Regions from separate parts of the Bacillus sp. ABR genome, predicted to be linked through region 2. Evidence: riboswitches for the same ligand, from Rfam matches in the RefSeq annotation. Region 2 holds a riboswitch; the other holds the start of a gene.
What was found. Region 2 has a riboswitch for glycine ahead of gcvT (glycine cleavage system aminomethyltransferase GcvT). Riboswitches for the same ligand answer to the same signal wherever they lie in the genome.
Positions count from the first base shown of each region.

Region 1 (8,832 bases), on a different contig from region 2:
ATTTAAGCAATTCACTATCTTTACCTTTCTCATTCATATAAAATAAGAGCAGTGAAAAATTGAAGAAATGCTTGATACATGAAGGGCGTGTAAGCTGTGAGCTGCATGACATGATGAGATGTATGAACGTGAAGGCTGCAAAGCTGTTCTTCCTCACATATGAGATCTTGTAAGCGTAACCATTATTTGTCACTTCATTGCGATGGTGTTGAGGGGTGTGTCAGGATGAGGAATCCGTATGTGAGAACGGCTTCTAGTCTGTATATTAATTACTTTTTATTAGGTATGGTCAATATTATTTTGGCTTCAAATATGCCATTTTTAATCAAACAATTAGATACCAATAGTGCGGGAATTAGTTATATGATTTCGGCGCTTGGCATTGGCAGGGTGCTCACGTATGGTTTATCAGGCGTACTGTCAGATCGTTTCGGGCGGAAGCCGGTCATTTTGGTTTCTGGTGTGCTGATGGCGGTGTTCCTCATCGGAATCCCATTGTCTCCGAATTATCAAATCGCGTTTGCGTTTGCGATTTTGGCAGGGGTCGCGAATTCGGCAATGGATGCAGGAACGTATCCTGCGTTAATGGAGGCTTTTCCGCAAAACTCAGGATCTGCGAATGTGATGGTGAAGGCCTTTATCTCCATTGGGGCAACCATTTTGCCACTGGCGATTTTCTTTTTAGCAGAGCATGATTTGTTTTATGGAATTTCATTTTTTGTTCCTGCTCTGATCTATCTTGTAAATGTCTTGATGCTGTGGACCTTGCCATTTCCGAATCATCGCAAGGTGGAGCAAGTCCAGGTAACGGAGCATGATGGACTTCCGCGCTTCTCGACAGAGCCTACATTTTGGAGGGAAGGGATCGCACTCATTTTAATCAGCTTTACATCAAATGGGCTGTATGCGCTGCCGCAAATTTGGCTTCCTACGTACGGTGAGGCCATCTTGGGGATGGCATCGGGCAGTGCTGTGAAACTGCTCAGTTACTATAGCATGGGCGGGCTGCTGTCTGTTGTGTTGCTCGCGTTTCTTTTGCGCCGCTTTGTCCGTCCGGTCACTGTGCTGCTGATCTATCCAATCATTACACTTATTTCTATTTGTGTACTCTTGGTCGTGAAATCGCCAGTCATAGGAACCGTCAATGCTTTTGTATTAGGGTTTTCAACAGCAGGAGTTTTTCAGCTGACGTTAACTGTGATGGCTGAATTCTTCTGGAAAAACAAAGGGACGATGACAGGGATTATCTCCACAGCAGGCGGCGTGTCGGCTATCGTCATCCCGGTCGTAACAGGGTTAATTCAGAGTCACGCGTCCATTTTACAAATCTTTATGTTCGATGCAGTGGTGGCTGTTGCAGCCATTATCGGCGCACTGTATATCCTGTATCGCTACCGTCAAGTTATGGTACATGATTAAAAAAAGACGACCTCCACTTAGGAAGTCGTCTTTCTTTTGTTTTAGAAACGGTCATTTTCAAAAAGAATTTGTTTTACTTGATCAACTGGCATATCTTCACCAGTAAAGAGTTTGTAAGCAAGTGCTCCTTGCCATAACATCATTCCAAGACCGTTAATCGTTTTGGCGCCAGCTTCCTGTGCTTGTGCAAGAAGCTTTGTTTTTTGCGGGTTGTATACGACATCTGTCACGATCAAATCTTCACGAAGTACATCAAGTGTATCATCGATAATGCTGAGCTGATCTAGTGGTTTCATGCCAAGGCTTGTCCCGTTTGCCAGGATCGCACTTTCTGCTACTTCACGGCGGAACGCGTCTTTGTCTTCAAGTGGGAAAATGTTTGCTTTGACACCGAAAGATTTCATTTCGTTGTTGATGTAATTTACATTTTCTTCTGCTTGAACAAAGTATTGGTCATTACGAGCAAATATACTAATTTCACGAATGCCGGACTGTGCAAGCTGAATCGCAATCGGAGTTGCCGCGCCGCCAGAGCCAACGAGTGTGACTTTTTTGCCGGCTAATTCAACGCCATGCTCAATCAAGTTTCTCACATATCCAAGACCATCTGTGTTGTAGCCGATGAGTTTACCATCTTTGTTTACTACAGTGTTACTTGCACGTGTATATCTTGCAGAATCATCTAGTTCGTCTAAGTAATCTAGTACTTTCATTTTGTTCGGCATAGAGACGTTAAATCCAGCTGCACCCATTGCTTTCATACCGTTTACGGCTGCTTCTAGTTCATCATTCCCTACTTCAAATGCGAGGTAAGCATAGTTGATACCTGTTAGTGTATAGCCAAGGTTATGCATACGTGGTGAAAGGCTGTGTCCGATTGGTGTAGCAAGAAGACCGACTAATTTTGTTTTTCCATCAATATTTCGTTCATGTATGTTTGTCATGATTGACATCTCCTTTAATTATCTAAATAATTTTTTCATGCGTCCAAGAACAAAGACCGCTAGTAATACGCTAATAACCGCAATGATCATATCGAAAAATAACGTCATTTTAATATCGTACGTGCTGACCAATCCACTTGTAATGAGCGGCACGAGAATAAACGCTGAGCTTGCCGCAATATTAACGTAGGATGAAGCCGTTGCTTTGTTTGTCGGGAACAATTTCATCATAATACTCATCGCCAGCTGGAAGATTCCTGCTGTAAATAGCCCTAAGAAGAAGGTGCTGACAATGACAATGCTGTACGTTTCGATTTGGAAAAGTGAAAGCATTGCAAGGAACGCCCCAATTGGATAAATGATTGCCACCATAATCGGTGAAATGAATTTATCTAAGACGATCGAAAGCAAGAGAACAGATACGAGTGCACCAATACTAAAATAAGATAGAAGCTGTGTGGCTTGTCCTGTGCCAAGTCCGATTAATTTTAACCCGAGCTGCGGAAGCCATGTCTGCCATACGACAAACAATGCAGTCGACGTGAATCCCATCAGTACAACAGCTAAGCCTTCGCCAAGCATTTTTGGTTCTTCCTTCAGCTGGTCTTGTACTGGAAGAGCGTCTTGTGAAGAAACTTGCTTATGGTTCGGGAATGGCATAAAGATTAAGTAAATTCCTACAAGTAAATAAAGAAGCCCTAGTCCAAAGAACGCCCAGCCCCAGAAGATGTCATGTGCCACTAGGTACGCCAAGATAAATGGAAGAACAGTCGCCCCAATGGATACAGACGCTTTTACTAAAACAGAAGCCGAACTTGCTTTTTTCGGAAATGACTCTGTCAAAGCAGGGTAGGTTCCTGAATCAAGCAGTGAGTTGGCAATACCTGCTGAAATCGCAAAGATAAATGCCAGTGTATAACTCGTTGTCGTTGGAATACCGATTAAGAATAATAAGTAAAGAAAATTTCCTGTAATAATGACAGGCTTACGTCCCCAGCTATCGGCTAACCGACCTGAGAAAAAGAGAGCAATGAGTTTACCAATTCCGATCGCCGATACAAGCAAGCTGATTTTCGGAATATCTACATGGTAGCGCTCAGATAAGCTGTCCATGTTGGAAGCTACAATAATATTGATCATGCCAAGCATGAAGTAGTTTAAATACATGCCAAGTGACGATTTAATATAAGGATTTTTCATGTTCCCACTCCTATATTTGAAACCCCTTTAAGGTCAAATTCTTTGTATACCCTTTGTTATTGTTTCCTTCAAAATGAATAATATGAAGCCCATCACAACACCCCTTATTGATGAAAAAATAATGAATATTCATCTGTTCTTCAATCAAGTACATCGTTCTACTAAAATGTAAAAAATAATAACAGCCTTGATTAGGAAGTGAAACTTCATGATTTGATCAGAATCATAAAAAATCACTTTTAACTGTTTTTTGATAGAAATAACGATAGGACTAAATAGGTATAACGATATACTAAAAGAAGCAACGAGATAAATATACTCCTGCATTTTAAATGTGTCAAGTTTATGACTTTGTGATTTAAAAAAAGAAAAATGAAACAAAGAAATAGTTGACTTGTTCAATAAAAAAAGAGAATTGCTGCACACAATTCTCTTTTCATCATGATGGAGAGGTTTCTCTAATATGAAGTTGAGGTTTTAAAATCAATCTCTGCAGCTCTTCATCCTGATCGTTCATTTTATGATATAAAAGGTTCGCTGCTTTTGCCCCGATGGATCGGGGGAATGAAGAAACAGTGGTGAGCGGCGGATGGTACATCTCCGCTTCAGGAACATTATCGAATCCAACCACATCAATATCTTCACCTGGCTGGATGCCCCGTGCTGACAGTGCTTGCATGACTCCAAATGCAACTAAGTCACTAAAACAAAAAATAGCGGTAGGAGGCTCGGGTTGATCCATCACTTGAGCGAGTGCTTCTTTCCCGCCTTCACGAGTAGGTACGATATCAATAATAAGGGAATCATCAATCGTCAGGTTTTCATCGTCATGAGCTCTTTTGAAACCTTTCATCCGCTCAATCCAAGTCGATGAGGTCTTGATGCCGCCTAAGAAGGCGATACGTCGATGCCCCTTCTGAAGAAGATGATGAATGGCCATCCAAGTGCCTTGTTCATAATCAACACCGACATAATCACATTGCACATCTGATAATTCACGATTTGCAAGTACTTTTGGGGTGCGAATTTGATTTAACTGTTTGGCTGTCCGAGCCGAGCTTTTCGAAGCTAGGTTTAAAATGATTCCGCCCACTCGGTGCTCTACCATAGTGGAAATGAGCCGCTCCTGTTTATCGACACTGTCAAAGGTTGTACCAAGTAAAACAGTATAGCCTAGTGATTCAAGCGTGGTTTGCACGCCGATTAAAAATTCCGAAATAAAGGTGTTAGAAATATCTGTGACAATCACACCAACGATATTTGAGCTTTTTGACCGCATGTTGGCAGCTACGCGGTCATATACGTACCCTAAGTCTTCCATGGATTGAAGCACTTTGTTTCGAGTGGCTTCAGAGATTCTAGGATTATTTCGAACAACGAGTGATGCCGTTGAAGTCGAGACACCGGCATGCTTGGCGACTTCCTGTAATGTGACACGCTGTTTGTTCATTTTTTTCATTTGTCTTCACCAACTTCAATGGATTGCCTAACTTTGTTCATGATCAAGAGGGATTTCTCCATCAGACGAGCCGAACATCTTTTGGTTTATTATACATGAATTAGGGGGGATTGATGAAGTGAAGACATATGGGTATCACTGTAAATCATAAAAGATTACCATTGACAGCTTTCTGATTGAGGCGTAAAATATAAAATTATTCAGAAATAGCAACATTTTAATTAAATAACGAAGGCTATGATTGCTGTGGGTCACACTATAGCAGGAGCAGCTTCTGGAGAGACCGCATGTGTGTGCGGCGCCGAAGGGTTCACAATCTCAGGCAAAAGGACAGAAGAGTACGAAATATTGTATTTGTGATGCATGGATGATGCCGTGTATTACTTTTCTCTATTTTGCTATTCTTTTATGACCGTGAGATTGGAGCGCATCCAATCTCTTTTTTTATGGACTTTTTAAAGAGTTCATTATTTCAGTATAAGATCGTGTCGTAGGAGGGTGTTAGCATTGGCACAACAAGAATTAAAACGAGATTTATCAAACCGTCATGTACAATTGATTGCTATTGGCGGAACCATTGGAACAGGGCTGTTTTTAGGCTCTGGAAAAGCCATTCAATTGGCAGGTCCATCAATCATTTTTGCTTATTTAATTGTCGGAATGGCCATCTTTTTTGTCATGAGGGCACTTGGAGAATTGCTTTTATCGAAGGCGGGCTATCAGTCATTAACCGATATTGCAGAGGACTATCTCGGCCCGTGGGCATCTTTTGTGACAGGGTGGACCTATTGGTTTTGCTGGATTATGACAGCGATGGCGGATGTCATTGCGGTCGGAGTGTATGTGCAGTATTGGTTTGATATCCCGCAATGGATTCCTGCTATCATTTGTTTGTTGATTTTACTAGGATTGAATCTATTAACGGTGAAGCTTTTCGGAGAAATGGAATTTTGGTTTGCACTCATTAAAGTGATTACGATTCTATTACTGATCGGTGTTGGAATTATTCTTTTAATCATTGGTTTTCAAACCGATGCCGGACCGGTGACAGTAACGAATTTATGGTCTCATGGCGGGTTATTCCCGAATGGTGTCACAGGCTTCTTGCTGTCATTCCAGATGGTGATTTTTGCGTATGTGGGAGTTGAACTGGTTGGCGTATCCGCAGCAGAAACAGCCAATCCGCAAAAAAACATTCCCTCTGCGATTAATAAAATTCCATTAAGAATTCTATTTTTCTATGTGGGTGCGATCTTTGTTTTACTATGTATCAACCCATGGTCTGAGCTCAGTGCATCAGAAAGTCCTTTTGTGAAAACCTTTGGGCTCATTGGGATACCAGTAGCAGCGGGGCTTATCAATTTTGTTGTGTTGACGTCTGCGGCATCAGCTTGTAATAGCGGCATGTTCTCGACAAGCCGTATTCTGTATAATCTCAGTCATCAAAAGCAAGGGCCAGCTTCCTTTGGGCGTTTGAACAAGCACGCTGTCCCGAGTAATGCGCTATTCGTGTCAACGATTGTAGTATCGGTCGGTGCACTTTTAAGCAAGCTGATTCCCGAACAAGCCTTTGGGATTGTTACCACGATCAGTGCCATTTGTTTCATTTGGGTATGGAGTATTATTTTAATTTGTCATTTGAAATATAAAAAAACACGGCCTGAACTGCATGCAGCATCTACCTTTAAAGCACCGTTCACACCTTTTGTGAATATTTGCGTTCTTGCGCTCTTTGCAGCCATTCTCGTGATCATGCTCTTCGCAGATGCAACACGTCCTGCGTTGCTATTGACACCGGTATGGTTTGGTTTCTTATTTTTGATTTATGCACGAAAGAAACGCCGTGCATCGTAACGGACGGAAAAAGCACAGCCTTTTGACAGAGCTGTGCTTTTTATCATTTAACGATTTCTAATCTTCAACACATAATTTGCATTCAAAATGATCAAAACAATCCCAATGACCACGATCGAGAACAGTTGAGAGTGATTGGCTCCAAGCGAATACACAATCAAAATAAACATGGCACTAGTCAATAGAATATTCATCATTTGATACGTGTGAAACAGTCCGCCAAGCATGACATGCTTTTCCCCTTCGTCTGAAATGGCGAGCAGCTTTTTACTATAGTCTTTGTCGGACGGATTTGGTAGATTGCGATTAGGATAGACAAGTTTGAGGACGGATATCGCTGCATAAGAACTAATAATGGTGACGATAAATAAAGCAGCATTGACCAGAATCAACCAGAGTGGCTGCTCGGTGACGATGGTTATACCGATGGCAATAATGGACAAAATCGTACTCACCGTATTGGCTAATGTCGAATCAGTAAAGGTCCGATATTGCTTAGCCTCCAGTTCATCTTCCTCATCTCCAGAGACCGAAAGAGACACTCTTTTTTTCATACGTGAAATCCCTGAAAAACAATAAATAATCAATAAAATTGTCACTCCACTGATGACAAGAGTCGCTTCAAATGCAATATCAATAAGTGTCATCTCAAATTCGGCTGCCAGCAGACAGTAAGCACCGAGAAAGCCAAGGAGAGCACCTAAGAGCATTTTGTATACAGTTTTCATGATAGTTCATCCTCCTCGAATAGAAAAATACGTTCAATGGGTTCCTGAAAAATTCGTGAAAGCTTAACAGCGAGCAAGAGAGACGGCATTAATTCATCACGTTCCATTAAGCTGATGGTTTGACGAGAGACCTTTGCACGTTTCGCAAGCTCAGTTTGGTTTAAACCATCACGCGCACGAAGCTCTTTTAACCGATTTTTCATTCTGTCACCTCAAGTTTTAATTGAAATCTTTCCTTGATTGTAAAGCATTATATTCAATTTGACAAGTAAAGTTGTCAAATTGATAAAAATAATTGTCAGAAAGATCATCTTTATTGAAAAGGTGAACCATGATACGCTAAAGGAAAGAGAAACAGAAAACAGGTGATGGCCGTGTTCATTGATCAATTAAAAAATGACTTACATCAATCACAACCGTTGTTCATTGGAGAAGAGACAGCGTTCAAAGCAGCAGTCCTGATCCCTTTAGTACAAGTAAATGGAGAATGGTATATATTATTTGAGGTACGATCGCTCACCATGAGAAAACAGCCGGGTGATATTAGTTTTCCTGGGGGCAAGCTCGACGGCAGCGAAACAGCACAGGAGGCTGCACTGCGAGAAACACATGAAGAGTTGGGCATTCCGCCAGAATCGGTCGATGTCCTTGGACAGCTCAGTCCTTATATCGCTTCTCCATCCTTCGTCGTATACCCATATGTCGGTATCATTGATGAGCAAAAAGTGAAACACTCCTATAATCAAGAAGAAGTAGAAGAGACCTTTACCGTGCCTCTATCATGGCTCAGCCAATATGAGCCGTACCTACATCATGTATCCGTTCAGCCAACACCAGGAGAGGACTTCCCTTATGAAAAAATCATGAATGGTGAAAAATACAGCTGGGGGAGCCGGTCGATTGAGGAATGGTTTTATGATTATGAAAACTACACCATATGGGGATTAACAGCCCGCATATTAAAGCATTTTGTATCTGTTGCAAAAAGAAATTCCTAGAGAATCGCTCTCTAGGAATTTGTTGTATTCAGCCGTTCCTTCGCTGTTTGTTTTCCTTTATCAATTGGAATAGGCGCTCTCGCTTGGCTCAGTCCGTAGGAAGGCATGTTCACGTAGATGGATTCATACGAGCCGGCTTGAATTTGATATGTTTCATGATAAATGCCGACCGCATCATTATTTCGTGCCATTTGGTTAAATCTTTTCCAAGCAGCCAAATGCTTCTCCAT
Region 1 covers NZ_JAOYSL010000001.1:114,417-123,248, forward strand. The annotation lists gene OIT90_RS00540 (MFS transporter) at 226-1,419, shown strand; gene OIT90_RS00545 (shikimate dehydrogenase) at 1,461-2,363, opposite strand; gene OIT90_RS00550 (MFS transporter) at 2,382-3,563, opposite strand; gene OIT90_RS00555 (LacI family DNA-binding transcriptional regulator) at 4,003-5,022, opposite strand; glycine riboswitch at 5,287-5,366, shown strand; gene OIT90_RS00560 (amino acid permease) at 5,530-6,876, shown strand; gene OIT90_RS00565 (DUF3169 family protein) at 6,924-7,604, opposite strand; gene OIT90_RS00570 (helix-turn-helix transcriptional regulator) at 7,601-7,807, opposite strand; gene OIT90_RS00575 (NUDIX hydrolase) at 7,979-8,602, shown strand; gene OIT90_RS00580 (DUF4188 domain-containing protein) at 8,614-8,832, opposite strand, start outside.
Region 1: another riboswitch for glycine. It lies ahead of OIT90_RS00560 (amino acid permease); the one in region 2 lies ahead of gcvT (glycine cleavage system aminomethyltransferase GcvT).

Region 2 (8,832 bases):
AAAAAGGACACCCATGCTAAGGGTGTCCTTTTTGATTAAGATTCTTGATTTGTTTGTTCGTTTTTCTTTTGAATCGCTTTCAGCTGAACAGATCGCTCATCGTTTTCTTCAAAAAATTGAACGAGATCGCCGATGCGGTCAATGCTGTTCCAGCTGAGATGATGTTCAATGCCTTCTACATCATCATAAATTTTCTCTTCATCTACACCAATGATTCTTAAAAATTGCTCCAGCAGTTCATGTCTGTATACGAGACGTTTTCCAATTTTTTTGCCTTTCGGGGTTAAAATTAGACCACGATACTTCTCATAAATGAGGTATTCATCTTTATCTAGCTTCTGAACCATTTTTGTTACAGAGGAGGGATGGACAGCGAGTGCTTCTGCAATATCAGAGACTCTGGCATATCCTTTTTCTTCTATCAGCATATAAATTTGTTCAATGTAATCTTCCATACTAGGTGTAGTCATAAAACCCCTCCATAATGCACCTTTACTTAATAATCAACCCAATTCTACACCATCGTTCATTAAAAAACAAGGAGTGTCCATCGTCTTAACGCTTGTAATTCCAATCATCTGAGGCATATTTCGTTTTGGCGAGATGATGGACAAACGCTAATTCTTCATCTGTCAGCTCATAAGGTTCAAGCTCAATATTTAATCCTTTTTCAAATCCTCTTTTAAACGCAACACGCGCATCGTCTATCGTACAAGTTCGGTCTGAGATTTCATTGATGGCAACCGCTTTGTTTTTAAAGCTTCGCTGCATCCGCTCTCTTACCCGGTCGTTAGGATAAAGGAACAAATCGAATAATTTATCCTCATCAAGGTCAATTAAAATAGATCCATGCTGGAGGATAACACCTTTTTGTCTCGTCTGAGCACTGCCCGCTACCTTTCTGCCTTCTACAACAAGCTCGTACCAAGAAGGGGCATCAAAGCATACAGAAGATCTTGGGTTCTTTAAGCTTTCCTTTTCTTTATCTGTACGAGGAATGGCAAAATACGCATCGAGTCCCAGCTCTTTAAAGCCTTCTAAAATGCCTTCTGAAATGACACGGTACGCCTCTGTCACCGTTGCTGGCATTTCTGGATGTTCCTCTGACACAATCACGCTGTAGGTCAGCTCCTGGTCATGTAGTACTCCTCGTCCTCCGGTTGGTCTGCGGACAAATCCAAGACCATAGCGCTTGACAGCTTCTAGGTTGATTTCTTTTTCAACGTTCTGAAAATACCCAACAGATAATGTCGCCGGATCCCATCCATAAAAGCGGATAACAGGCGGAATGAGCTTCTCACTATGCCAATAAAGCAAGGCTTCGTCCATTGCCATGTTAAAGGCAGGGTCTTGGTTTCCTGAATCAATGAAACACCATTTCTCTTTTTGCATATAAAATCCCTTCTCTTTTACGTAGTCAATGTTAGATGATGGTGGTGACCACCGGTTTTCTCTCTTCATCAGTCTATCAAATAGGAACGGAATTGAAAATAATTCTTACCATTTATGATGACAAGTTTCTTATGCTTTACTATAATAGTATTTGTCTAAAACGTACCATCAGACAGGCTACTGTGCTGATGCTCAAGAAGGAGTCGAGTTGTATTGTCAATGTTCAACTATATCGTCCTCTCACTTTGTGGACTTTTTGTTCTTTATTCCATCGGCAGCTACATTTATCAGCAGCGCATTATGAAAACGCTGACGGAAGCAGAATTTATTAAAGGTTACCGCAAAGCCCAGCTCATTGATGTGAGAGAGCCAAATGAGTTTGAAGGCGGACATATTTTAGGGGCAAGAAATATCCCTCTTTCCCAACTAAAGCAGCGCAAAAATGAAATACGTCCTGACAAGCCTGTTTATCTCTATTGTCAAAATAATTTCAGAAGTGGAAAAGCAGCCCAAACTTTACGTAAAAATGGCTGCCGTGAGATTTATAATTTAAAAGGCGGCTTTAAAAAATGGGGCGGCCGCATTAAAACGAAGAACTAACAAAAAAGACTCTGGGAGCATGATTCCCCCTGAGTCTTTTTTCTTTATTTTCTTTCAAAAACGAGAACGGGATTCCGAGCGGCCTTTGTTTCGTCCATACGTTTCACGACGGTTGTATGCGGCGCTTCCTGCACCACTTCAGGATTCTCTTCTGCTTCTTTCGCAATTTGAATCATTGCTTCGATGAATGCATCAAGTGTTTCTTTTGATTCTGTTTCGGTCGGTTCAATCATGATACATTCCTCTACATTGAGCGGGAAGTAGATCGTTGGCGGATGGTAGCCGAAATCAAGTAATCGTTTGGCAATATCCAGTGTCCGCACACCTAATTTTTTCTGACGTTTACCTGAAAGGACAAATTCATGCTTACAGTGACGATCAAACGGCAAATCATAATGAGCACTTAAGCGGCGCATCATATAGTTCGCATTTAACACGGCATTATCGGTTACAGCCTTTAAGCCGTCTGGCCCCATAGAGCGGATGTACGCATAGGCTCTGACGTTAATGCCAAAGTTGCCATAGAATGGCTTCACGCGCCCGATTGATTCCGGACGGTCATATTCAAAGTAAAAACGACCTTCCTTCTTTACAAGCACCGGCTTTGGCAAATACGGAATTAAATCTTTTTTAACGCCAACTGGACCTGAACCAGGACCTCCGCCTCCGTGTGGGCCTGTAAAGGTTTTATGAAGATTTAAGTGGACAACATCAAATCCCATATCTCCTGGTCTTGCTCTACTTAAAACCGCATTCAAGTTGGCTCCGTCATAATAAAGTTTACCGCCAGCTCCATGAACGATTTCAGCCATTTCTAAAATGTTTTCTTCAAAGAGGCCAAGTGTATTCGGGTTTGTAAGCATTAAAGCAGCTGTTTCTTCATTAACAACGCGGCGTAAATCTTCTAAATCAACAAGCCCGTTTTCATCAGATGCGACAGTAATGGTTTCAAATCCAGCGACTGTCGCAGATGCCGGGTTCGTTCCATGAGCAGAATCAGGCACAATGACTTTTGTACGCTGATGATCTCCTCTTGCTTCATGGTACGCACGGATCATCATGAGTCCCGTCCACTCGCCATGTGCTCCTGCCGCAGGCTGTAATGTCACAGCGTCCATCCCCGTAATTTCTTCAAGATGTTCACCTAGATCGTATAGTAATTCCAATGCACCTTGTACAGTGTCTGCCTCCTGTAGTGGATGGACCTGCGAGAAACCTGCAAGGCGTGCAACCTTTTCATTAATCTTTGGATTATATTTCATCGTACAAGAGCCAAGAGGATAAAATCCAGAATCGACCCCATGATTGCGTCTTGATAATGCTGTATAATGACGCATAATATCAAGCTCAGATACTTCAGGGAGCTCAGCATCCTCATCACGGATGTACGTCTTATCAAATAAAGACGGGATCTCCTGTTCAGGTACATCTAAATCAGGCAGGCTGTACCCAATTCTTCCTTCTTTAGATAATTCAAAAATAAGCGGCTGATCTTGTTTATTCATGGCGATCCCCCAATTCCTTGATAAACGTATCAATTTCTTCTTTTGTTCTCAGCTCTGTCACGGCTACAAGCATGTGCTGCTCAAGCTCTGGGTAGTCTAGCCCTAAGTCGTAGCCGCCGATGATTCCTTTTTCAAGCAATCGTTTATTGGCTTCTTTCACAGGCTCCTGTAACTTGATCACAAATTCATTAAAATGAGCCCCTTCTACATCCGCCTGCAGTCCATATTTTTCTGCCTGCGTCTTGGCATAATGGGCTTTTTGCACGTTTTGATAGGCGATGTCTTTTATGCCTGTTTTCCCTAGTGCCGTCATGGCAACAGAAGCAGCTAGCGCATTTAATGCTTGGTTCGAGCAAATATTTGACGTCGCTTTATCTCTTCGAATGTGCTGCTCACGCGCTTGAAGAGTCAGGACAAATCCACGAACACCATTTTCATCTTCTGTCTGCCCGACTAAACGACCTGGCACTTTTCTCATCAACTTTTTCGTCACAGCAAAATATCCGCAGTGAGGTCCGCCAAATGCCGCAGGGATACCGAACGGCTGCGCATCACCAACGACAATGTCTGCCCCAAGTTTACCAGGCGGCGTCAATAGCCCGAGTGCGAGGGGATTGCTAGAGACAATGAACAGGCTTTTTCCTTTATGTGCAATGGGTTCAATGTCTTTTAACGGCTCGACGACACCAAAAAAGTTTGGATATTGCACGAGAACTGCTGCTGTATCATCGCAGACGGCCTTTTCCAGTGCAGCTAAATCTGTCTGCCCTTTTTTCGCAGGCACTTCAACAACTTCAATGTTTTGTCCTTTGGCGTATGTTTTCAGCACCGCTCTTGATTCAGGGTGAACCGTTTCAGAAACCACCACTTTTTTCTTCTTTGTGTGTCCCGCAGCAAGCATTGCCGCTTCTGCTAGTGCCGTCCCGCCATCATACATTGAGGAATTGGCTAGATCCATACCAGTCAGCTCAGCAATCATTGTTTGAAATTCAAAGATCGCTTGCAATTCACCTTGTGAAATCTCCGGCTGATAAGGTGTATACGCTGTATAAAATTCAGAGCGTGAGATAACATGATCGACAATGACAGGCTGGTAATGATCATATACACCAGCACCAAGAAACGATGCATAGGAAACTGTATCCTTATTCTTTGCAGCTAGCCGGGATAATTCCCTGACAAGCGCTGTTTCAGATGCGGCTTCTTTGATGTTGTATGCTCCTTTGAATCTCACCTTCTCTGGGATATCTGAAAAAAGCTCATCAATCGACTGAACGCCGATGACATCCAGCATTTCTTTCTGATCTTGCTCTGTTTGCGGCAAATATCTGTGCTTCATCCTCTATTCCCCCTCGTTATTTGGTTCTTTTATAAAATGGTGTTGTGACGATTTTGGCTTTTAGACGCTTTTTGCGAACCTGTACTTCCACCTCTGCCCCAAGCTCCGCTTCTGAGGTTTCGATCAAAGCAAGCCCGACATTTTTCTTTAATGTTGGGGATTGAGTGCCCGTTGTGACAAACCCAACCTGCTTTTCTCCTGAAAAGACTGGATAATCTGTACGCGGAATCCCTTTTTCAATCATTTCAATGCCGACAAGCTTTCGCTTCAGTCCCTCTTCTTTTTGTTTTTTAAGTGCTGCTTTTCCGATAAAATCAGCTTCTTTATCCGTTTTGACAGCAAAACCAATTCCGCCTTCTAATGGAGAAATATCCTTTGTCAGCTCCTGGCCATAAAGCGGAAGCCTTGCTTCAAATCTCAAGGTATCACGTGCACCGAGTCCGCACGGTATTAATCCTTTTGGCTGCCCCGCTTCTAATAAAGCGGACCAAAGGTGGACCGCATCTTCTGACTGGCAGTAGATTTCAAAGCCATCTTCCCCTGTGTAGCCTGTTCTGGAAACGAGCACTTCTTTATTTGCGACCTCAGCTTTTGATAAAAACGTAAATGGTTTAAGCGATGTCACCTCTTCATCCGCCACCTCTTTGATGATGTCAGCTGCAAGAGGTCCTTGAAGCGCTAGCAAGGCGGTTTGATCAGATATATTTTTGATCAATACGTCATCCTTCTCTTGGTGCTTCAAAAGCCAATCCACGTCTTTATCGATATTTGATGCGTTGATGACAAGTAAATAGTGGTTCTTTTCTTTTTGGTAGACGAGCAGGTCATCTACCGTTCCGCCATCTTCATAACACATGGCTGTATATAGTGCCTTACCGTCTGTCAGCTTAGACACATCATTGGTTAATAACCTTTGTAAAAAAGGAAGGGCATCTTGACCTTTGACGTCCACCTCACCCATGTGAGACACATCAAAAAGCCCTGCTTTTGTTCGAACAGCTTCATGTTCTTCTTTAATGGAAGAAAATTGGACAGGTAATTCCCAGCCCCCGAAGTCAATGGTTTTTGCGCCAAACGTTTCATACGCATGAAAAAGCGGTGTTCGTTTCAACATCAATCGTTTCCCCCTTTTTTTAGTGCAAATGCAAGCTGAATTTTCAGAAAAAAATCACAGCAAAAAAGGACAGAGCGCTCCCTTTTATCAAAAAGAAGTCTCTGTCCTTGCACCTGAAAGTTTACAGCACAACATCATTGTGCGTTTTCCCCTTTGGTGGTTTGCTAAAACGATCAGCAAACACTCTCCAGAGTTGCGTCCGGTAAGAGTACTTTTGCCTGAGAGATTCACTGAATCATTCAGCTTGCTCCTTCGGCGCCTGCCAGTGCAAAATAACCGCCAAGTCTCTCCCCATACCATCATCCGCTCATATTTTTCACATTTATTGGACATACTATCAAAATGGGTGACTTATTTTCTAGATCACTTATCAACATCCTACCATTAGAAATGGATGGAGAGCAACAGAAAAATCATTAACATTTTTAAAATAACCTTTCGATATCGTTCGCTTTTATTCATATATCTAGTCTTTTAGAGACCTCTTAAAAAATGAAGCGTTTAAAAACAGAACAATTTATCAGATCCTACTAGAAAGGCAGGCGACCACATTGAATATTCAAACGATTTTTGATCAGGAATGGACAAATGAATTTCAGCAGCGGCTTTCATCAGACGGCCCCTGGGCGAACTGGGATATGTATCGATTAGCGACGCAGGTTCAAAAAGTCACAGCCATTGATTCATTCGAGGGACTGCAAGCTCCTGCGCACCTGCCTGCATTCACACCTTTACAGCACCAGCTCGAAGTAGCCAGAAGAGTCGTAGAAGAAATGAATGGGAAAGCCATTCTAGCAGATGAAGTGGGCCTAGGGAAAACCGTAGAAGCAGGACTCATTATCAAAGAATACATGATTCGTGGACTTGCCAAAAAGATTCTTATTCTCGTCCCCGCCTCCCTTGTATCTCAGTGGGTACAGGAGCTGCGGACGAAATTTTATATTGATGCTGTTGAACAAAAAAAGAGCTATGTGTGGGAGCAGTGCGACGTTGTCGTTTCTTCCATTGACACAGCCAAAAGACAGCCGCATCGAGACACGATTTTATCGATTGCCTACGATATGGTCATTATCGATGAAGCACACAAACTGAAAAACAATAAAACGAAAAACTATGAATTTGTGAGAAACCTGAATAAGAAGTTCTGTCTGCTGCTGACAGCGACACCTATTCAAAACCGGATCGGAGAAATATTTAATCTCGTTTCCCTTCTGAAGCCGGGCCACCTAGGAAATGAACATCAATTTAAAGATATCTTTGCCAAAAAGGACTTGCAGCTTGAAGACCATGACCGATTAAAACAGCTCGTCAATAAAGTGATGATTCGAAACCGAAGACAAGACACAGGCATCGAGTGGACAAAACGACATGTCAAAACGATTTCCATTGATTTTTCTCCGACAGAACAAGCATTGTATGATGAAATCTGCAAGCTGAAAGAGAATCCGTCTTATACAAAGCATATGTTTTCCATTATGACCTTGGAACGAGAATGCTGTTCAAGCCGTGAGGCAGTTTATATGACGATTAAAAAAATGCAGGAAGAAGAAAAGCATATTCTCGGCTCTTCTGCTATAGCGCAAATCATGGAGAAAATCAATCAAGTGGAGCAAAACTCAAAGGCGCTTGAAGTGGTCAAACTCATTCAACAGTTAAATGAAAAAGTCATTATTTTCACCGAATACCGCGCAACACAAATTTATTTACAATGGTTTCTACAGCAAAATGGCATTAGCTCCGTGCCATTTCGTGGCGGCTTTAAGCGGGGTAAAAAAGATTGGATGAAAGATTTATTTAGAGAACGGGCGCAAGTGTTAATTGCTACAGAAGCTGGCGGCGAAGGGATCAACCTTCAGTTTTGTAATCAAATCATTAACTACGACCTCCCGTGGAACCCGATGCGTTTAGAACAGAGAATCGGACGTATCCACCGCCTTGGCCAAGAACGAGATGTCCACATTTACAATATGGCAACAAACGGAACAGTTGAAGAGCATATTTTAAAGCTTTTATATGAAAAAATTCAGCTGTTCGAAAACGTCATAGGCGATTTAGATGATATTTTAACGAGAATTGATATTGAAGAAGTCGAAACAGAGTTGCATCAAATTCTCTTCCAGCATGAATCTGATGGAGACATGAAAAAGAAATTAACCCAATTTGCTTCTTATTTAACTGAAGCACAAACACCACTTTTAGAAAAGAGACAGCAGGGCTCATAAAGGAGAGTTGATCAATGGAGCAGCATGACATTCACACCTTTCTTCTCCGTTTTTTCAAGGCGAATCAATGCAGCATATTAGAAGAAAGTGCAGGACATATGACCGTACAGCTGACAATCGAAATGGATAAATTGATTATGAACCGTCCTTTTTATTGGCACTGGCTTGAAAAAACTGGCGGTGTACCTGAACCGCGGCAATTGACTTTCATCACAGATCAAAAAAAAGCGGGTGATACGGTCAGTGGTGAATTCATCCATTTCGGCTCCCCCCGGTTATTTCAAATATTTGAGGCGGTCAAACAACAGGGCCGTTTTATCCGGCTTTATGAACGAGTCAGCCCGCTCACGAACAATCAAATCGCACTTGAGCCATGGCTTGGTCTCAATGTAAAAATTTCTTACCTTGCAGACCGGAAGAAGGATAAGCTTTTATCATTAGGACTCCATCTTATACGCGGAGAAGTCATTGAACAATTTCAAGAAAAGCTGGAAGCTCGTGAGCTGTCGTCTCAAATTCCCGATTATTGTTTTACGATGAGTACAATGATTAAGCCAGAAAGCGGAATCAAACGGCTCTACAGCCTTATGGAGCGTTATGCCCATGAGGAGCCGGACGACTGGGCAGTGCGAGCCGTTCAAAAATGGAAAGAAGACTCCG
Region 2 covers NZ_JAOYSL010000002.1:348,711-357,542, forward strand. The annotation lists gene mntR (transcriptional regulator MntR) at 36-470, opposite strand; gene OIT90_RS07140 (lipoate--protein ligase family protein) at 556-1,392, opposite strand; gene OIT90_RS07145 (rhodanese-like domain-containing protein) at 1,612-1,992, shown strand; gene gcvPB (aminomethyl-transferring glycine dehydrogenase subunit GcvPB) at 2,037-3,497, opposite strand; gene gcvPA (aminomethyl-transferring glycine dehydrogenase subunit GcvPA) at 3,490-4,836, opposite strand; gene gcvT (glycine cleavage system aminomethyltransferase GcvT) at 4,853-5,950, opposite strand; glycine riboswitch at 6,050-6,143, opposite strand; glycine riboswitch at 6,147-6,253, opposite strand; gene OIT90_RS07165 (DEAD/DEAH box helicase) at 6,502-8,172, shown strand; gene OIT90_RS07170 (YqhG family protein) at 8,187-8,832, shown strand, end outside.